DNA from 2 places in the Arthrobacter sp. 9MFCol3.1 genome. Region 1 is predicted to be linked to the other one. Evidence: riboswitches for the same ligand, from Rfam matches in the RefSeq annotation. Region 1 holds a riboswitch; the other holds the start of a gene.
The links. A riboswitch is a leader RNA that binds a small molecule or an ion and turns the genes downstream of it on or off. The one in region 1 is predicted to bind cyclic di-AMP.
Positions count from the first base shown of each region.

Region 2: it holds a riboswitch for cyclic di-AMP, as region 1 does, so the genes downstream of both, C560_RS0115625 (M23 family metallopeptidase) here and C560_RS0117840 (hypothetical protein) in region 1, are expected to answer to the same signal.

Region 1 is NZ_KK211131.1:88,554-97,374, forward strand. Features, by position in the region: gene C560_RS0117815 (winged helix-turn-helix domain-containing protein) at 1-379, opposite strand, end outside; gene C560_RS23465 (hypothetical protein) at 926-1,915, opposite strand; gene C560_RS0117830 (response regulator transcription factor) at 2,158-2,898, shown strand; gene C560_RS0117835 (sensor histidine kinase) at 2,920-4,530, shown strand; cyclic di-AMP (ydaO/yuaA leader) riboswitch at 4,712-4,871, shown strand; gene C560_RS0117840 (hypothetical protein) at 4,871-5,716, shown strand; gene C560_RS0117845 (bifunctional glycosyltransferase family 2/GtrA family protein) at 5,866-7,299, shown strand; gene C560_RS0117850 (glycosyltransferase family 39 protein) at 7,300-8,821, shown strand, end outside.
Region 2 is NZ_JIBJ01000018.1:52,674-61,494, reverse strand. Features, by position in the region: gene C560_RS0115660 (helicase-associated domain-containing protein) at 1-656, opposite strand, end outside; gene C560_RS0115655 (hypothetical protein) at 667-900, opposite strand; gene C560_RS0115650 (cold-shock protein) at 1,079-1,462, shown strand; gene C560_RS0115645 (DUF3027 domain-containing protein) at 1,471-2,070, shown strand; gene C560_RS0115640 (MFS transporter) at 2,115-3,434, shown strand; gene serC (phosphoserine transaminase) at 3,496-4,626, opposite strand; gene C560_RS0115630 (metal-dependent transcriptional regulator) at 4,973-5,668, shown strand; cyclic di-AMP (ydaO/yuaA leader) riboswitch at 5,819-6,030, shown strand; gene C560_RS0115625 (M23 family metallopeptidase) at 6,035-6,856, shown strand; cyclic di-AMP (ydaO/yuaA leader) riboswitch at 6,994-7,163, shown strand; gene C560_RS0115620 (NlpC/P60 family protein) at 7,459-8,217, shown strand; gene C560_RS0115615 (HNH endonuclease) at 8,437-8,821, shown strand, end outside.

The DNA.
Region 1 (8,821 bases):
ACTGTGCGTAGGCCCGGATTTCCTGGGCAAGCTTGGCGATGGAGGTGCCGGCCGCAGCCGCGGTTTCCTCGTCGATGCCCATGTACAGCACGAAGCCGCGGGCGACGTTGTCACTGGGGGCCGGACGGACCGGGCTGCCGGCGCCCGGGGCGATCACGGGGGTGGGCGCCGTGGCGGGGGCGGGCGGAACGGCACGGAGCTGGCCGTAGGAGTCAGGGTTGTAGCCCTGAGCTGCATATCCGGGGGCGGGGAAGCTGCCCGTGGATCCGGCGGGGGCGAACGCGGAGCGGCCGCCAAAGCCCTGGCGGATCCCGGAGGCCTGGCCGGCCTTGCTGGCGTTACGGACGGAGATGTGGACGTATCCGGATGCAACTGACATGGAATGCTTACCTCAATGTGAATGGCCGTCATCGCGGCTCGAATGCTTCTTTCCCCGCAATGAAATTGGGGAGGGGCGCCCGACTCTGGGCTGGGGGGCGAATGCCTAGAAACCTTTAGGGGTGTAAAAGTTAGGCGTGCATTCGACAACAGCGCATCTCGGTACCAGCGGGTGTGCTGATCCAGGAAGCTGCGGCTGCAGGTGCTGTTGAGTTCTTGTTCACAATTGAAGTGTGCAACGTAACAATGTAAACGTGCAAGTAACAATGGACCCCGGATTCCACATAGTGAGACAGATCAGGGATATGTAGCGCAAGTCACAATTCTGCAGCGGCAATAAAATAACAAGTGTTTTACTGACCGAAAGGTCAGAAAGTGTTTTTTGCCGAATATTATTCGCCCTCAAGTCGCAATGCGGCCGAAATCATTCACAGCACGGCAAGTTGGGCAAAACCGGGTCTGCCCACCGTTCCCTGCGCGGAGGTCCACGGAGTGGGCAGCCGGCATTGCCGCCGGCCGGCACGGCGGCGATGCCGGCAGCGGCGGGTCAGTTCGACTGGCCGGTGGCCGTCGCCGCCATCACCATGACGGAGGCCGCCGTATAGCCGGAACCTTCCTTGGCCGCCACGATCCGCACCGTCCCGCCCGCGACGATGTCCGCCACGCTCAGCTGGGTGCCCGTGCCGCCGGCCTGCTGGCGCCGCTGTTGCAGATTACTCACCACCACGTCGCTGCCCAGCGCATAGCTGCGCGTGAAACCGTCGCTGCTCTTGACCGTCACGGAGGAAGAGCTGACTTCGCTTACTGTGCCCAGCTGCTCGGCCATCGTCGTGTAGGTGCTTCCTTGCAGCACCACGTATTCGGCATGCACGGCCGCCGAAAGCCCGCTGCCCATCCCGCCGGCAGCGAAATCGCCGGGACCGCCCTGCCCCGGCATGCCCCCTCCCCCGAAACCGCCTTGCGCGGAACCGTCTTGTGGGGAACCGTCTTGTGCGGTGCCGGGCAGGCCCGGGGCGAAACCCTGGCCGCCGGCTCCCCCGGCCGCCGCCCCGCCGGCGGCACCAGTGGCTGCCGTGGCACTTGAGGTCAGGGCATAGACGCCTGTTCCGGCGCCGACAGCCAGGACAGCCGCGGCCCCGGCGACGGCGAGCCCCCGCTTGAGGGTCCAGGGCTTCGCCGCCGAGGTCGTCTTGGCGGAAGTTCCCGGCGCGCCCCAGCCTGTGGCCGCCGCAGCCGCGGGAGGCTCCTGCCGGTGCATGCCCCAGGCCGGTTCCGACGCCGGAACCGTCCAGACCGGGGGCGCGCCCCAGCCGGCGGCGGGGCCCGCTGCCGGCTGCCCGGCGTCGTGCTGCCCGGCATCGGTGTGTCCGGTATCGGTGTGCCCGGTGTCGGTGTGCCCGGCGCCGTGCTGCCAGGCAGCGCGGGGCGCGGTCACGGGCGCGGGCGCCGCTGTTGCGCCGGTTGTGGGCGCGGGGGCGGGTACGGGGGCTGGCTCGGGGGCTGGTCCGGAACCGGCTCCGGGATGCTGACCGCTCATGGTGTTTCTCCTTAGGGTGCGGATCGGTGTTCACCCCAGAGTGGTGAGCGATCCTGTGCCTGGGCTGTGCGGGCCGACAGCCGGGCCTGTGACGTTCGGGCCTGACGGGAAAGGGCGGATTGAGCGCGGCCGTCGCCGCCCGTACGGTCCCGCAACGGCGTCCAGCTCGCTAGGCTGGGATTCACAGGTGCCGCACAGGGTCCCCAAAGCCGCGCCTAACCGGCAGATCGGAGAGTTGTCCCATGGCCACTTCGCACTCCATGACCAACAACCTTCCCCAGCTCACGCATCCGGACGGCTCCCCCATCCGTGCCCTCGTGGTGGATGACGAGCCCAGCCTCTCCGAACTCATGAGCATGGGCCTGCGGATGGCCGGATGGTCCGTGGCCGTGGCCGAGGACGGGCCCGGCGCCGTCCGGCTGGCCAAGGAGTTCCGCCCCGACGTGCTGGTGCTGGACGTGATGCTGCCCGGGTTCGACGGCGTCGAACTGCTGAGCAGGATCCGCGCGTTCGCGCCGGAGGTGCCGGCGCTGTTCCTGACGGCCAAGGATGCCGTCCAGGACCGCATCACCGGGCTGGCAGCCGGCGGCGATGACTACGTCACCAAGCCGTTCAGCATGGAAGAGGTGCTGCTGCGCCTGCACCGGCTGGTCCAGCGCTCCGGGGTGGCCGCCATGGACACCGCCGAACTCGTGGTGGGAGACCTCGTGCTCAATGTCGACACCCGCGAAGTCACCCGGGCCGGGGAGGAACTGCACCTGACCGCCACGCAGTTCGAGCTGCTGCGCTACCTTATGGAAAACCCGAAACGGGTCATCAGCAAGGCCCAGATCCTGGACCGCGTCTGGGACTACGACTTCGGCGGGCAGGCGAACATCGTGGAACTGTACATTTCCTACCTCCGCAAGAAGGTCGACGCCAACCACGCTCCCATGATCCACACGGTGCGCGGAGCCGGGTACGTCCTGAAACCGGCGGACTGATCCGTGCCCTCACTTTCCGGCATGACCCGCGTCCCCGGACGCGACTGGCGCAACCCGTCCACGTGGCATTTGCGCACCAGGCTGGTCCTGGTTGCCATGGCACTGCTCGTGGCCATCTGCGGCGCTGTGGGCTTGTTCAGCTACGCCTCCATGGACCTCTTCCTCACCCGGCAACTCGACACCCAGCTGGACCAGGCTTCCCACCGTTCGAGCGAGTTCGGCCGGCCCTCCTCGGACGATTCGGGCAGGCGCCCCGACCCCCTCGAAGCCCGGGGACAGGGCGTCGGGACGCTTAACGCCCGGATAGTGGACGACGAAGTCAGTAGGGCCGGCTTCCTGGCCGGGGACGGCGCGGTCAAGAGCCTCTCCCCCGCCGACAACAAGGTTCTCCTGGCCCTCACCCCAAACGGTGTGCCCGTGGACCGGACCCTTTCGGCCGGCGCCTACCGGCTCACGGCCGCGCGTGCGCCGTACGGCGACGTGATTGTGACCGGACTGCCGCTGGCAGAAAAGCAAAACACCCTGACCTCCCTGGTCTGGACCATGGTGGTGGTGTCCGCAGGCGGGCTCGTGCTGATCGGGCTCGCCGGCACGGCCCTGATCCGGCGGACCATGAAGCCGCTGGAACAGCTCTCCGAGGTGGCCACCAAGGTCTCCCGCCTCCCGCTGGACGCCGGCGAGGTGGCGCTCGGGGTGCGCGTCCCGACGTCGGCAGCCCATCCCGGAACGGAAGTGGGCAGCGTGGGCTACGCGCTGAACAAGATGCTGGACAACGTCTCCAACGCCCTCGAAGCGCGGCAGGAGAGCGAGATGAAGGTCCGGCAGTTCGTCGCCGACGCCTCGCACGAACTCCGCACCCCGCTCACGGCCATCCGCGGCTACACGGAGCTGATGCGGATGACCGAGCATTTCACCCCCGACGGCGAGAGGTCCCTCGCCCGTGTGCAAAGCCAGTCCGAGCGGATGACCACGCTCGTGGAGGACCTGCTGCTGCTGGCGCGCCTGGACGAGGGCCAGCCGCTCAAGATCTCCGACGTCGACCTCACCCAACTGGCCGTCGAGACGGTCAGCGATGAGAAAGTCATGGCCCCGGACCGCATCTGGCAGCTCGAACTTCCGGACGAGCCCGTGGTGGTGCGCGGTGATGCGACCCAGCTTCACCAGGTCCTCGCCAACCTCCTGTCCAATGCGCGCAAGCACACCGAACCCGGGACCAAGGTGGTCACGGGCGTCATGCGTTCGGCTGACGGCAGTGCCGTGGTCACCGTGACAGACAATGGCAGCGGCATCGCCCCGGAATTTATCGGCCGGGTCTTCGCCCGCTTCGCCCGGGCCGACGCCTCACGCACCAATCCGGCGTCGAGTCCCGCAGCCCTCCCCGCCAATTCGGCGGTCGCGACGGCGGGGGTCGGGTCCGGGGCCGCCGCCCGCCCGTCCTCCGGCGCCGTTTCCGGCAGCCGCGGAGGCCAGGGCACGGCGACCGCCGCGCCGACTTCCGAGGGCACCAGCGGGTTGGGCCTGTCCATTGTCCAGTCGATCGTGGAGGCCCACGGAGGAACCGTCGAGGTTACGTCCCGGCCGGGCCGCACGGAGTTCGCCGTGCGCCTGCCCGCCGCGCCGCCGTCGGCATAGACGGCGCGGCCGGCGCCACCGGGACTCTTGGGTGGTCGATCGGCGAACCCGGCGCAACGCGACACCCCGGCACTGTGACTCCTGTTACCAAAATGTGACTTAAGCGGCTGGGTCCTGTAGCGTCTTAAGAGTGCGCCGCCATCGGTGCCGCATATCCGGACGGACGCCAAACTCTGCCGCTTCCCGGATTCCGCTGGACCAGGCAGAGGCGGGGGACCCAGAGTTCCCGGGCATTCTGCATTCATGCGCCCTCGGGGTGAAGCCGACACGTGATATTCCGTGCGGCCGGATGACCTCATCCGAACCCGACAGCTAACTCCGCCGGCGTTGAGAGGCCACCATGACTGAATTCCAGGTACAAACGCGCCCTGACGGCGGTTCGCATTCCCGCTCAGTTGGCGCAGCTAAGTCGCGCCACCGCGCCGAACCGGCCAAACGGGCATCCGCCCTGTCGCGGTTCGCCGCCGGACTCGGTACAACCGGCCGCCGTGCCGGCGTCGTCACCGCCGCGTGCGCGCTGCTGCTGGGTGGCGGCGCCGCCAGCCAGGCGGCAGAGCCGGGCGCCCACACGGCGAACGTTGCGAGCCAGACGGCCACGATCGCGGACCCGCTGGCCAAGCTCAACTTCGAGCGGGTCCAGGTGGCTGGGCCGACCGCTCCGGCGGAAAAGAACGTGGCTCCCGAGATCTCGGAGGTCAAGGCAGCCGAAGCGCTGATCCCCGCCCCCGCTGCTCCCGCCCCCGCTCCGGCAGCCGCCCCCGCACCTGCTCCTGCGCCGGCGGCAGCCCCGGCTCCCGCGGCAGCCCCCGCTCCCGCACCGGCACCCGCACCGGTACCGGCAGCCGCTCCTGCCCCCGCACCGGCGCCGGTCGCAATCGACGATCCTGCCGGGGCGCAGGCCTACGCCGCGTCCCAGCTGGGCCGCTATGGCTGGGCACCTGGCCAGATGCAGTGCCTGCACAAGCTGTGGACCAAGGAATCTGACTGGAAGACCACCGCGACGAACGCCAGCAGCGGCGCCTACGGCGTGGTCCAGTCCCTGCCCGCCACGAAGATGGCGAGCGCCGGCGCCGACTACATGACCAACTACCGGACCCAGATCAACTGGGGCCTGAACTACGTCAAGTCGCGCTACGGCTCCCCCTGCGGCGCCCTGAACTTCCACTACGCACACAACTGGTACTAAACCGGCCCCGCCAAGGAGGCCCCTGATCCACACGGATCCGGGGCCTCCTTGCGTCTCCACGGCCGGAGCAGCCCGACAACCCAGACTTCCACAGCCCCAGCACAGCTTGACCCTAAAGCCCTCATAAGGGCCGCCGGGAAAGTTGAGCCATGACATTCACAGACCAGGCCACAGGAACCCTGCCCCGCACCGCGGCGACGCCGGCCGGCCCGGCGGCACCCAAGACACCCCCGGGGCTTGCGCTGGCCGACGCGCCCGCTCCGGGCCCGTTCGCCGGGGCGCTTACCGGCCCCGGCGCCCGGCGCACAGCCATCGATACGCGCGCAAGCACGCCCCTGCTGGACGTCACCATCCCGGTCTTCAACGAGGAACGGGACCTCGAAGCCTGCCTGCGCCGGCTCCACGCCTACCTGCTCGCCGCCTTCCCGCACTCCTTCCGGATCACCGTGGCGGACAACGCCAGCACCGACGGAACGCTCAAGGCCGCGGAACGCGTAGCCCGCGAGCTACGCGAAGTGAAGGTGGTCCATATGGCCGAAAAGGGCCGTGGAAACGCACTTCGCAAGGTGTGGCTGGCCTCGCCGTCGCCGGTCCTGGCGTACATGGATGTGGATCTTTCCACTGATCTGGCGGCCCTCGGCCCGCTCCTTGCCCCGCTCATTTCGGGGCACTCCGACCTGGCGATCGGGACGCGGCTGACCCGCAACTCCCGCGTGGTCCGCGGTCCCAAGCGGGAATTCATCTCGCGCAGCTACAACTTCCTGCTCCAGGCCCTCATGGGCGCCCACTTCAGCGATGCACAGTGCGGCTTCAAGGCAATCCGGGCAGACGTGGCCCGGCAACTGCTCCCCCACACGCTGGACAACGCCTGGTTCTTCGACACCGAGCTGCTGGTCCTGGCAGAAAAGTGCGGCCTGCGCGTCCACGAAGTCCCGGTGGACTGGACCGACGACCCGGATTCCAGCGTGGACATCGTCCAGACGGCCCTCGCGGACTTGCGCGGCATGGCACGGTTGAGCCGGGACCTGGTCTCGGGCCGGATCCCGGTTCCCGACCTGCGCGCCGCCCTGGCCCGCGGACCGCTGCCGGCCGCCGCCCGGGCCCAGGAACAAAGCCCCGGCGGAAGCCTCTTCGGACAACTCGTCCGCTTCGGCAGCATCGGGGTGGCCTCCACCCTGGCCTACCTGGCGATTTTCCTGCTCTGCCGCGGGTTCATGGACCCGCAGCTGGCAAATTTCCTGGCGTTGCTCACCACCGCCGTGGCCAACACCGCGGCCAACCGGCGCTTCACGTTCGGCATCCAGGGCAGCAGCCAGGCCGCACGCCACCACTTCGAGGGACTGCTGGTCTTCGGCATCGGGCTGGCCCTGACCTCGGGCGCACTCGCCCTCGTTCACGCCGCGTCGGGAGCAGCACCGGACCGCTGGCTGGAACTGCTCACGGTCACCGCCGCCAACCTGGCCGCCACAGCCGTGAAGTTCCTGCTGTTCCGGCTGGTGGTTTTCCGCCACCGGCCCACCGACGCCGTTCCTGCGCCCGGCGCCCCCGATCCTTCCCTCCCCCGCACAGAAAAGGCCAAGTAAATGACGGCAACCATCAGCCCCACCGCCGGAGCCGAGAGCGGTTCCCCGGCCGGCAGCACCCCAGCCGCCCAGGAAAGGCTCCGCCCGGTTCCCGGAGACGGCGAACCGGCGCCCCAGCTGCCCGCATCCCAGGCCCCGGCAGCGCAGGGCCGCCGGGACCGGCTGCTGTTCGGACGGCAGCCCCGCTGGGTGCGGCCCTCGGCAGCGCTGCTCCTGGTGGTCACGGCGGCGTTGTACCTGTGGAATCTGGAGGCCAGCGGCTACGCCAACTCCTTCTATGCCGCGGCGATCCAGGCCGGGACCAAGGACTGGACCGCGCTGCTCTTCGGCTCCCTCGACGCCGGCAACGCCATCACGGTGGACAAACCGCCGGCCGCCCTCTGGATCCCCGCCCTCGCGGGACGGATCTTTGGTTTCTCGGCCCTGAGCATGCTCATTCCCCAGGCGCTCATGGGAGTCGCCGCCGTCGGGCTTCTCTACCTGACCGTCAAGCGGGTGTCCGGGCCGGCCGCTGGCCTGCTCGCCGGCGGCGCCCTGGCGCTGACCCCGGTGGCCGCCCTCATGTTCCGGTTCAACAACCCGGACGCGATGCTCACCCTGTGCCTGGTGCTGGCGGCTTACCTCACCACGCGCGCCATCGAGAAGGCCGGCTGGAAGTGGCTCGCCGCGGCCGGCGCGGTGATCGGCCTGGCGTTCCTGAGCAAGATGCTGCAGGGCTTCCTGATTGTTCCCGGGCTGGCCCTGGCCTACCTGTGGGCGGCGCCCACCACCCTTGGCCGCCGGCTCGTGCACCTGCTGGCCGCCGCCGCCGGGATCGCCGTCGTGGCCGGAAGCTACATTGTGCTCTTCCAGCTGACCCCGGCCTCGGTCCGGCCGTACATGGCGGGGTCGGAGTCCAACAGCTTCCTGGAACTGACGTTCGGCTACAACGGCCTGGGCCGGATCACCGGATCCGGCGGCGGGATGCCGGGCGGGATGCCGGGCGGCAACGCGGGCGGCCCGGGCGGCAGCGGCAACGTCGGCTTCGGCGGCGCCGCCGGGATCACCCGGATGTTCGGGACCAGCTTCGGCGGCGAGGTGTCTTGGCTGCTGCCGGCGGCCCTGACCCTGCTGGTGGCGGGGCTGTGGTTCACCCGGCGCGAGGCCCGGACCTCAAAAACCCGTGCGGCGCTCCTGCTGTGGGGCGGCTGGCTGGTCATCACGGCCGGAATCTTCAGCTTCATGAGCGGCACCGTGCACCCGTACTATGCCGTGGCGCTGGCCCCCGCCATCGCGGCGCTGGCCGGCATCGGTTCCCTGGAACTGTGGCGGGGCCGGGCCTACTGGCCCGCCCGGGTTGTCCTGGCCGTGACGGTGCTGGCCACCTCGATCTGGTCCGCCGTGCTTCTGGGCCGCGATCCGGCCTGGTTGCCGGGGCTCCGGGTGATCATCGTGGTCCTGGGCGTCCTCGCCGCCGCGGCCCTGCTCCTGCGGGCGGACGGCATGGCGGCTCTCCCGGCACGGTTCCGCAAGGCCGCCACGG
Region 2 (8,821 bases), on a different contig from region 1:
AAGCGGGCCAGGAGGGCTGCGGTCCGATCCGGTGCGGTGGCCAGGATTTGCTGGAGCGATTCCGGTGTTGCCGTCCAGTGCTGCAGGGACAGGGCGGCTTCCATCGGCGTCGTGGCGGGGGAGATGGTCGCCCCGCCGCGGTGCAGTTCCCCCACCAGCTGCACCACGCGCTGCGCAAAAGCGGGCTGGAGCCGCACGAGTTCGGTGTAGCTGCGGCCCAGCCCCGCAGGGTAAATGCCGATCACGTCCTTGAGGCTGCCGACCGGAAGGTAGTGGCGCTGCTTGGCGGCGGCGGGAGTCGCGCCGTGCGGCGGATCGGCGCGGTGGACGAGGGCCAGTTCCTGCAGGGAATGGAGGATCCGGTCGACGGCGGCAACCGAGGAGCCGTTGATCAGTTTCTTCAGCATTGCCGCCGACGCGCTGTGCCCGGTATCGGCGTTGGTGCACAGGTGCAGGGTTTCCAGGACCTGCATCTGCGGGCGGTTGAGCCGTTCGAGTGCCCGCTGCACGCTGACACGTCCGCTGGCGCGGGCGGCGAGGGCGGCGAAGTCCGGAACGCCCGGAGAAATCAGGTCCGGCCGCGCGGAGAACAGGGCCCGCAACGATTCGTCGCTTCGTGCCTGAAGTTCCTTGCTGAGCGCGCGGATGAGGGACATCGCTCCAACGTTACCTTTCGCCGGGCCCGCGCGGGCGGCGACGTGCTGCCACCGCGTCCACAACGAGCGCCAGCATGAGCAGGAAGGCCACCGGGAGGCCGTAGAGGGCCGTCGAAGTAATCCAGGCGGGCGCCACGGCATTGTTGAAGGCCATGGCCATGACAGCGGCGACGGCAACCAGGGACAGCACAGCAAGGGTGGCCGCTGCGATCATCAGGGGCCGCCGGTAACGCGTCAGTGTCATGGGGGCAACGCTAACAGTCCGGCATCGCCCGCGCCTCAAGCCGCTAAAGTGAACCAGGCAGGATAACCTTGAAAGATACAGACCAACACGGTCCGGGCAGTCATACCCTGAACCCGCGTATCCATGCGGATGCGGTGACCGCCGGCCGTGTCCCCGCAGAACGAAGAAGGTTGATTACGTGCCTACCGGCAAGGTCAAGTGGTATGACAAGGAAAAAGGCTTCGGATTCCTCGCGGGCGAGGACGGCCAGGAAGTCTTCCTGCCCAAGTCCGCGCTACCCGAAGGCATCACAGAGCTCAAGGCCGGCACGCGTGTTGAATTTGGTGTAGCCGACGGGCGCAAGGGTGCCCAGGCGCTGGGCCTGCGCGTGCTGGACAAGACGCCGTCCATCGCCAAGGCAAAGCGGCCCAGTGCCAGGGACCTAGCCCCGCTGGTCCAGGACCTCGTCAGCGTGCTGGACAACCTGTCCGGGACCCTGTCCGCGGGCAAGTACCCGGAAGGCAACAAGGGCAAGGCGATCGCAGCGGCCCTCCGTAAGGTTGCCGACGAGCTGGACGTATAAGGCTTTTGATGACTCAGGAACCTGATCAGTTGCCGGCGCCGGATGCCGGACCCACAGCGCCCGCCGGGGCCAAAGCCACCGGCCCCAAGCAGGGAATCCGCCCGCGCGCCGGCGTGCCCGTCTGGCGCACCGGCAAGCCTGACGCTTTCCTGGCCGCCGCCGTCGACGTCGCCCGCGCCGCGGTGGAGGGCATTGCCCCCGCCGAGCAGATCGGCGAGCACATCGGTGCCCGCAGCGAGGGCGACCGCCTGGTGACCCACCTCTTCGAATCCAGGCTGCCCGGCTACGGCGGCTGGCAGTGGTACGCCGTGCTGACCCGCAACTCGCGGTCCAAGGTGGTCACGGTGGACGAACTCGGCCTCCTGCCCTCCGAGGACTCCATCCTGGCGCCGGCCTGGGTTCCCTGGGCCGAGCGGGTCCGCCCGGAAGACGCGCAGGCTGACGAGACCGCCGAGACGCCGTCCGGTTCCGAGGCGCCGTCGCAGGCGTCCGACGCCGACCAGCCGGATGATGCCAACGCCGACGCCGCTGCGATGAACGACGACGACGCCAACGACGACGAGTCGAACGACGACGAGCGGGAACGCTCCGCGGGCGAGGCCGACTAGCGGTTGGAAGCGTCCGGGAGCGTGTCGAGGGAGGGCTGGGGCTGATGTCCACGTTCAAATCCCTGCACATCCTGAACTACCGGATCTGGTTCGTCGGCGCCCTCATCTCCAACGTTGGCACCTGGATGCAGCGCACCGCCCAGGACTGGCTGGTGTTCGCCCACCTGACGGCGCACGATGCCGGGGCGGTGGGGATCACGATGGCCCTGCAGTTGGGTCCGCAGCTCTTCCTGGCACCCGTGGCCGGGCTGGTCGCCGATCGTTTCAACCGCAAGCGGCTCCTGGTGCTGACCCAGTCAGCCATGGCGCTGCTGAGCGCGGGGCTGGGCATCCTGGTGGTCACGGGTGCGGCGCAGCTCTGGCACGTCTACGCGTTCGCCCTGATGCTCGGGGTGGTCTCGGCCCTGGACGCCCCCGTCCGGCAGACCTTCGTCTCGGAGCTGGTCCAGGACGACTACCTGCCCAATGCGGTGGCCCTGAACAGCGCGTCTTTCAACGTTGCCCGGATGATCGGCCCGGCCGTCGCCGGCGTGCTCACGGCCGCCGTCGGGCCCGGCTGGGTCTTCCTACTCAATACACTCACCTTCGTGCCCCTGTTGCTCAGCCTGGCGAAAATCCCGTCGTCGTCGCTGCGCCGGCTGCCGCGTGCACCTGCGGGCAAGGGCAGGATCCGGGAGGGGCTGCGCTATGTGAGGTACCGTCCGGACCTGGTCGTGGTGCTGGTGGCGATCTTCATCGTGGGAACCCTGGGACTGAATTTCGCCCTGTTCATCGCGGCCATGGTGGGGACGGAATTCGGCCTCGACGCGGGGGCCTTCGGCCTGATGAATTCGATCATGGCCATCGGTTCCGTCGCCGGGGCCCTGTTGTCCGCCGGCCGCGGCAAGCCACGGCTGCGGGTCATTTTCGGGGCGGCCGCCGCCTTCGGCGTGACCTCGGGCATCGCAGCGATGGCCCCGAGTTACTTCTGGTACGGGGTCGCACTTGTGCCCGTGGGGCTGTTCGCGATCACCATGATGACCAGCGCCAACGGGTACGTCCAGACCACCACGGAGCCCGTGATGCGGGGCCGGGTGATGGCCCTCTACATGGCGATCTTCATGGGCGGAACTCCCCTTGGTGCGCCGCTCGTCGGCTGGGTGGCAAACACCGCAGGCCCCCGCTGGTCCATGGCGGTCGCGGCCGGCGCCGGCCTGCTGGCGGCCCTGATCGGGCTGGTGTGGATCATCCACGCGAAGCACCTGCGGCTCCACTTCAACCGCCGCGCCCGCGGGCTGCGGTACTTCCGCGTCGAAAGCGGGACGGGCGCGGCCGGTGCCGGCCTGGACGCGCGGCCGGAGGCACAGCCGGGCGGACGAGCCTGAAACGACGACGGCGCCGTCACGGTTTGGGTTCTGTGCGGCCGTGACGACGCCGGACGCAGGACTACTTCTTCAGTTCCGCCACGACGAAATCGATGCACTCGAGCAGTGCCGAGACATCGTCGGGCTCGATCGCCACGAAGGTGGCGATGCGCAGCTGATTTCGGCCCAGCTTGCGGTACGGCTCGGTATCGACGACGCCGTTGGCGCGGAGCACCTTGGCGATGGCCGAGGCGTCGATCGATTCGTCGAAGTCGATCGTGGCGATCACGTTCGAGCGGTCCTCGGCCTTGGCCACGAACGGCGTGGCGTATTCGGACGCTTCGGCCCAGCGGTAGATGCGGCCGGCAGAGTCCGCGGTCCGGCCGGCGGCGAAGTCCAGGCCGCCGTTGGCGTTGAGCCACTGCACCTGGGCATCGAGCGTCACCAGGGTGGCCAGCGCGGGGGTGTTGTAGGTCTGGTTCAGCCGGGAATTGTCGATCGCCGTCTGAAGGTCCAGGAAATCAGGGATCCAGCGGCCGCCGGCCTTGATCCGGGCCGCCCGCTCAAGGGCCGCCGGGGAGAACAGGCCCAGCCACAGGCCGCCGTCGGACGCGAAGTTCTTCTGCGGCGCAAAGTAGTACACGTCCGCCTCCGCCACGTCCACGTCCAGCCCGCCCGCGGCCGAGGTCGCGTCCACCAGCACCAGCGAGCCCTCGTCGGCGCCGGCCACGCGCTGGACGGGTGCGGCAACGCCGGTTGAGGTCTCGTTCTGCGGCCACGCGTAGACGTCGACGCCGGCCTCCGCCCGGGCGGTGGGGCGGGTGCCGGGTTCTGCCTTGATGATGGAGGACTCGGCAAGGAAAGGTGCCTTGTTGGTGGCGGAGGCGAACTTTGAGCCGAACTCGCCGAAGGACAGGTGCTGCGCCTTGTTCTCCACGAGCCCGAAGCTGGCAATGTCCCAGAACGCGGTGGATCCGCCGACGCCCAGCACCACTTCATAGCCTTCCGGTGCCCGGAAAAATTCGCTGAGGCCGTTGCGGACCGAGCCGACCAGGTTCTTCACGGGTGCCTGGCGGTGCGAGGTCCCCAACAGCGTCGACGAGGCCGCGGCCAGGGCGTCCATCTGCTCCGGCCGGACTTTCGACGGGCCGGCGCCGAACCGTCCGTCCTTGGGCAGGAGGTTGGCGGGGATCGTGATGCTGGTGTCGCTCACAGTGGCTCCAATTTTCGGCTGGTTCGTAGCGTGGCTGGGAGGTGGCGGGCAGGGATGGCTACCACGGACCCCCCTTTTCATACTGCCTGTCCTATTTTGCCTGACAGCTCCCGGCGATACGGAAAAAGGCCTGTCATAGTCCGGTCATTGAGACACCAGGGGACGGCTGGCCGGCTGGGGCTGAGGCAATAGCTGCAGGCCGATCGAAAGATTATCCGGAGTAATTCAAAATAGGCTAGGCTGGCATGCGAACGTACGGCGGTTCCCGCCAGGGCGCATCCTGCATGCAGCCCGCACGCGGTACGGTGGGAATGACGCTAGGACTGCGCTCGAGGAGCTGAGCTGAATGACGGATCTGATCGATACCACGGAGATGTATCTTCGGACCATTCTGGAACTTGAAGAAGAAAACATCGTTGCCCTCCGCGCCCGCATCGCCGAACGGCTCCGCCACTCCGGCCCCACTGTGTCCCAGACCATCGGCCGGATGGAGCGCGACGGGCTGGTGGTTGTTTCCGGCGACCGGCACCTTGAGCTGACGGAAACCGGACGGAAACGCGCAATCGGCGTCATGCGCAAGCACCGTCTGGCCGAACGCCTCCTCGCGGACGTGATCGGGCTCGACTGGGCCTACGTCCATGAGGAAGCGTGCCGCTGGGAGCATGTCATGAGCGAACGCGTCGAGCGCAGAATCTTCGAGATGCTCAACCACCCGACAGTCTCACCCTACGGAAACCCGATTCCAGGGCTTGCGGATCTTGGCGGCGTGCCCAACGGCGCCCCCGTGGACAGGGCCGTGAACCTGCTGGAGGCCATGGCCGGCTACGGTGTGAGCTCCCGGGTTACGGTCAACCGGCTCGCGGAGCCGATCCAGGTGGAGCCGGAGCTTCTGGCCCAGCTCGACGAGGGCGGAATCAGGCCAGGCGCGCTGGTCTCGCTGGAGCGGGTGGGGGAGTACATCTCGGTCCGCGTCCCCGATATCGAAGGTGCCCTGGAGCTGCCGCCCGAGGTAGCCGCGCACGTCTTTGTAACAGTCGCCTGACCAGCCACTCCGCGCCGGTCATGGGACGACCCATGAGTTGTGCACAATTGCGATTACGGATTTATTACCGGGCGGCTTAATCACCTATAGTTAGTGGCCAGTACCGATACCAAAGCGTTACCTGATCCGAAGCCGAGCCCTGCCAGCGGATCAGTCGCAGAACCACCTCCTGGCAGGGGCGGGGGAACCACTTTCGGCTGCTACTTCGGCAGCCTTGGGGTGAAGTCCGTCAGCGGCAAGCAGCTTCCACCGAAGGATCCCATGGGATCCTCTGTGCCTGGTGCTTGCAACGGCGGACCGGGTCTTTGATCTCTCTGACCCGAATCCGACAGCTAACTCCGCAGGCCATCCAGAGAGGAACCGTTCTTGACCACCCAGACCGCCAGGGGCCGTCGCCGCGCGACCGGTCCCGCTCCGGAGCCGCGGCCCGTCGTGGCTCACACGGCCGAACGCCCGCGTGACGTGCACCGCGATGAACGGCGTCACCGGCGCAGCCCGTTCCGCCAGGTCACGGACTTTGCCGCGGCTAGCGGAGTCGGGCAGAAGGCCGGGATCGCGCTGGCCGCAACTGGTCTGGTTCTCACCGTGACGGTTCCCGTCACGAGCCCGGTGATGGCTTCGAATCCGGGCGGGTCCGGCGCGCTCACCGCTGCCGTGCAGCCGGATGTCACGGCCGCCGCCGCCGCAAAGGTTGATTTCAACCGCACGGCCGTCACCACGAAGGGTGATCCAGACGGGAAGCTCAAGCAGTTGCTGAGCGCCCAGTCTGTGGGCACCATCACCCGCGCGGCATCGGCGGGCACCCTTGGTGCGCCGCTGGACCAGCTGGTCACGGCCTCACCCTTCGGCTACCGCGTCAGCCCCATCACTGGGGGTGCGGGGGAGTTCCACCGCGGCCAGGATTTCGCCGCCCAGTGCGGCACGGCGGTCCACGCGGCCGCCAGCGGCACCGTGACCTTCAACGGTTGGCATCCCTTCGGCGGCGGAAACCGCGTGGTCATCGATCACGGCAACGGCCTGGAGACCACGTACAACCACCTGTCCTCGGCCTCGGTCCAGGTCGGCCAGAAGGTTTCCCGCGGTGACGTCGTCGCCATGAGCGGGACCACCGGCGCCTCCACGGGCTGCCACCTTCACTTTGAAGTGATGGTCAACGGCGACGTCGTTGATCCGCTCGGCTGGCTCTAAACAAGACGATGGGCTGCTCTCAACTCCCCGTGACACGCCGTGATCTGAATGTGACATTGGCTCCGGACTGCTGTAGGGTTTGAAGCACGCCAACTTTTCCGAAGTTGGCGCTCTTGAGTGGATTGCCTAGCTCTGCCACCGCTCAAGGTCCGTTCGCATTACATCGTCTGGCAGGGGCGGGGGAACCAATTTTGGCCTTCGAAAGAAGGCCTTGGGGTTAAGTCGCAAAGCTTCCCAGGAAGCAGCGCGGCCGGGTGACTCCCATCCGAATCCGACAGCTCACCTCGTAGGCATTGGGAGAGGCTACTTTCGTGTCTTCACGCCACAATTCTGCGCGCATGCGCACCGGCGAGGCTCTGTCGAGCCCGCTGGAATCCACATCACGTGCCGCCCTTGCCGGCGCCCGGATTGGATCACGTTCCGCAGGCTCAATCTCTACCGAGCCCGGACAGCATGCAGTTTCCGCTTTTGGCGCGTCTTCGCAGTACACCCTTCGCTAAGTAACCCATTTCGGGGCGATCCGGCGTACCCCCAAGATGCCGGAGCGTCCTCAGTCCGTGCCCGAAAGCGCGCGGTCCAAGGATCACGAAAGAGAGAACTTAATGACTACTCGTGCAAACGTTGCACGGCACCGCGCCGAGGTCACCAAGACCAACTCGCTGGCTGTTATTGCTAAGGCTGTCGGCGACAACGCCGGCGGCGTGGGCCGTCAGGCAGCGGTCATCGCCGCAGCTTCCGGTCTGGTCCTGACCAGCGGAATCGCAGCCAACGCTGCTGAAACCAATGTTCAGCGCGAATCCACCTCCGCTTCGGCCCTGGAAGTCCAGTCCGCAGCTCCGGCCACCATCTCGGCCGCTTCCACCATCGCGATCTCCTACGAGAAGCCCGCCGTGACCACCACGCCGGCTCCCGTCGTCGAGGCTCCCAAGCCCGTCGTGAAGGTCCAGGACGCTACGGCCTCCCGCGCCGGCGGCACCGAGCTTGGCGTCAGCGGCGGCGTCGCTGCCCAGGCTCCGGCCGGCATCGGAAGCGGCGCTGGCGCGACCATCGCCGCCGCTGCCTACGCACAGATCGGCGTGGCGCAGGACTGCACCGCCCTCGCCACCAACGCACTGGCCGCGGCCGGCATCCACTACCACGGCTGGCCGGCAGGTTACCTGTCCCTCGGCCGCACCGTGAGCGCCGGCGAGGCACGCCCGGGCGACCTCGCCTACTACCAGAACGGCGGCGTGGGCATGGCTCACATCGCGGTCTACGTCGGCAACGGCATGGCAGTGCACGGCGGCTGGAACGGCGGCACCACCGCGCTGTACAGCGTAAACGTCGGCTCCGGCCCGGTCTTCATCCGCGTCGGCGCCTAAGCACGAACCCCAGCTTTTCGAAAGACCCCCGCCTGCAGGCGGGGGTCTTTTGCGTTGCCGCGCAGTGAACTTTCCGCGCCGGGGACTGCGCCGGTGAAAAAATATTCGGCGATCCGGCACTTGAGTGTTTACTCTTGTGTTGTCGATCCATAGCCCGACCATGCAGAGGGCAGCCGGCCCTCGTGCCGCTGGCGGGTGCGGCCGTGAAGAGGTATGCGGATGCGCACTCTCGTTCTGAATGCTGGATATGAACCGCTGGCGGTCATCACCTTCCGCCGGGCGCTCGTCCTTGTCCTGACCGGAAAGGCCAGCGTAGTGGCCGAAGGGGACGACCCCGTTGTCGGCCCCCAGGACATTTTGGGCCGCCCGTCCGTGATCCTGCTGAACCGCTACATCCGGCCCAGGTACAACACGATGACTGCGGTGAGCCGCCGCGGCGTGCTGCGCCGGGATGCCCACCGCTGCGCATACTGCGGCAAGGCTGCCCACACCATCGACCACATCCAGCCCAAGTCGCGGGGCGGAGCCGACTCCTGGGAGAACCTGGTGGCGGCCTGCCTGCGGTGCAACAACGCCAAGAGCGACCATACGCCGGCGGAGATGG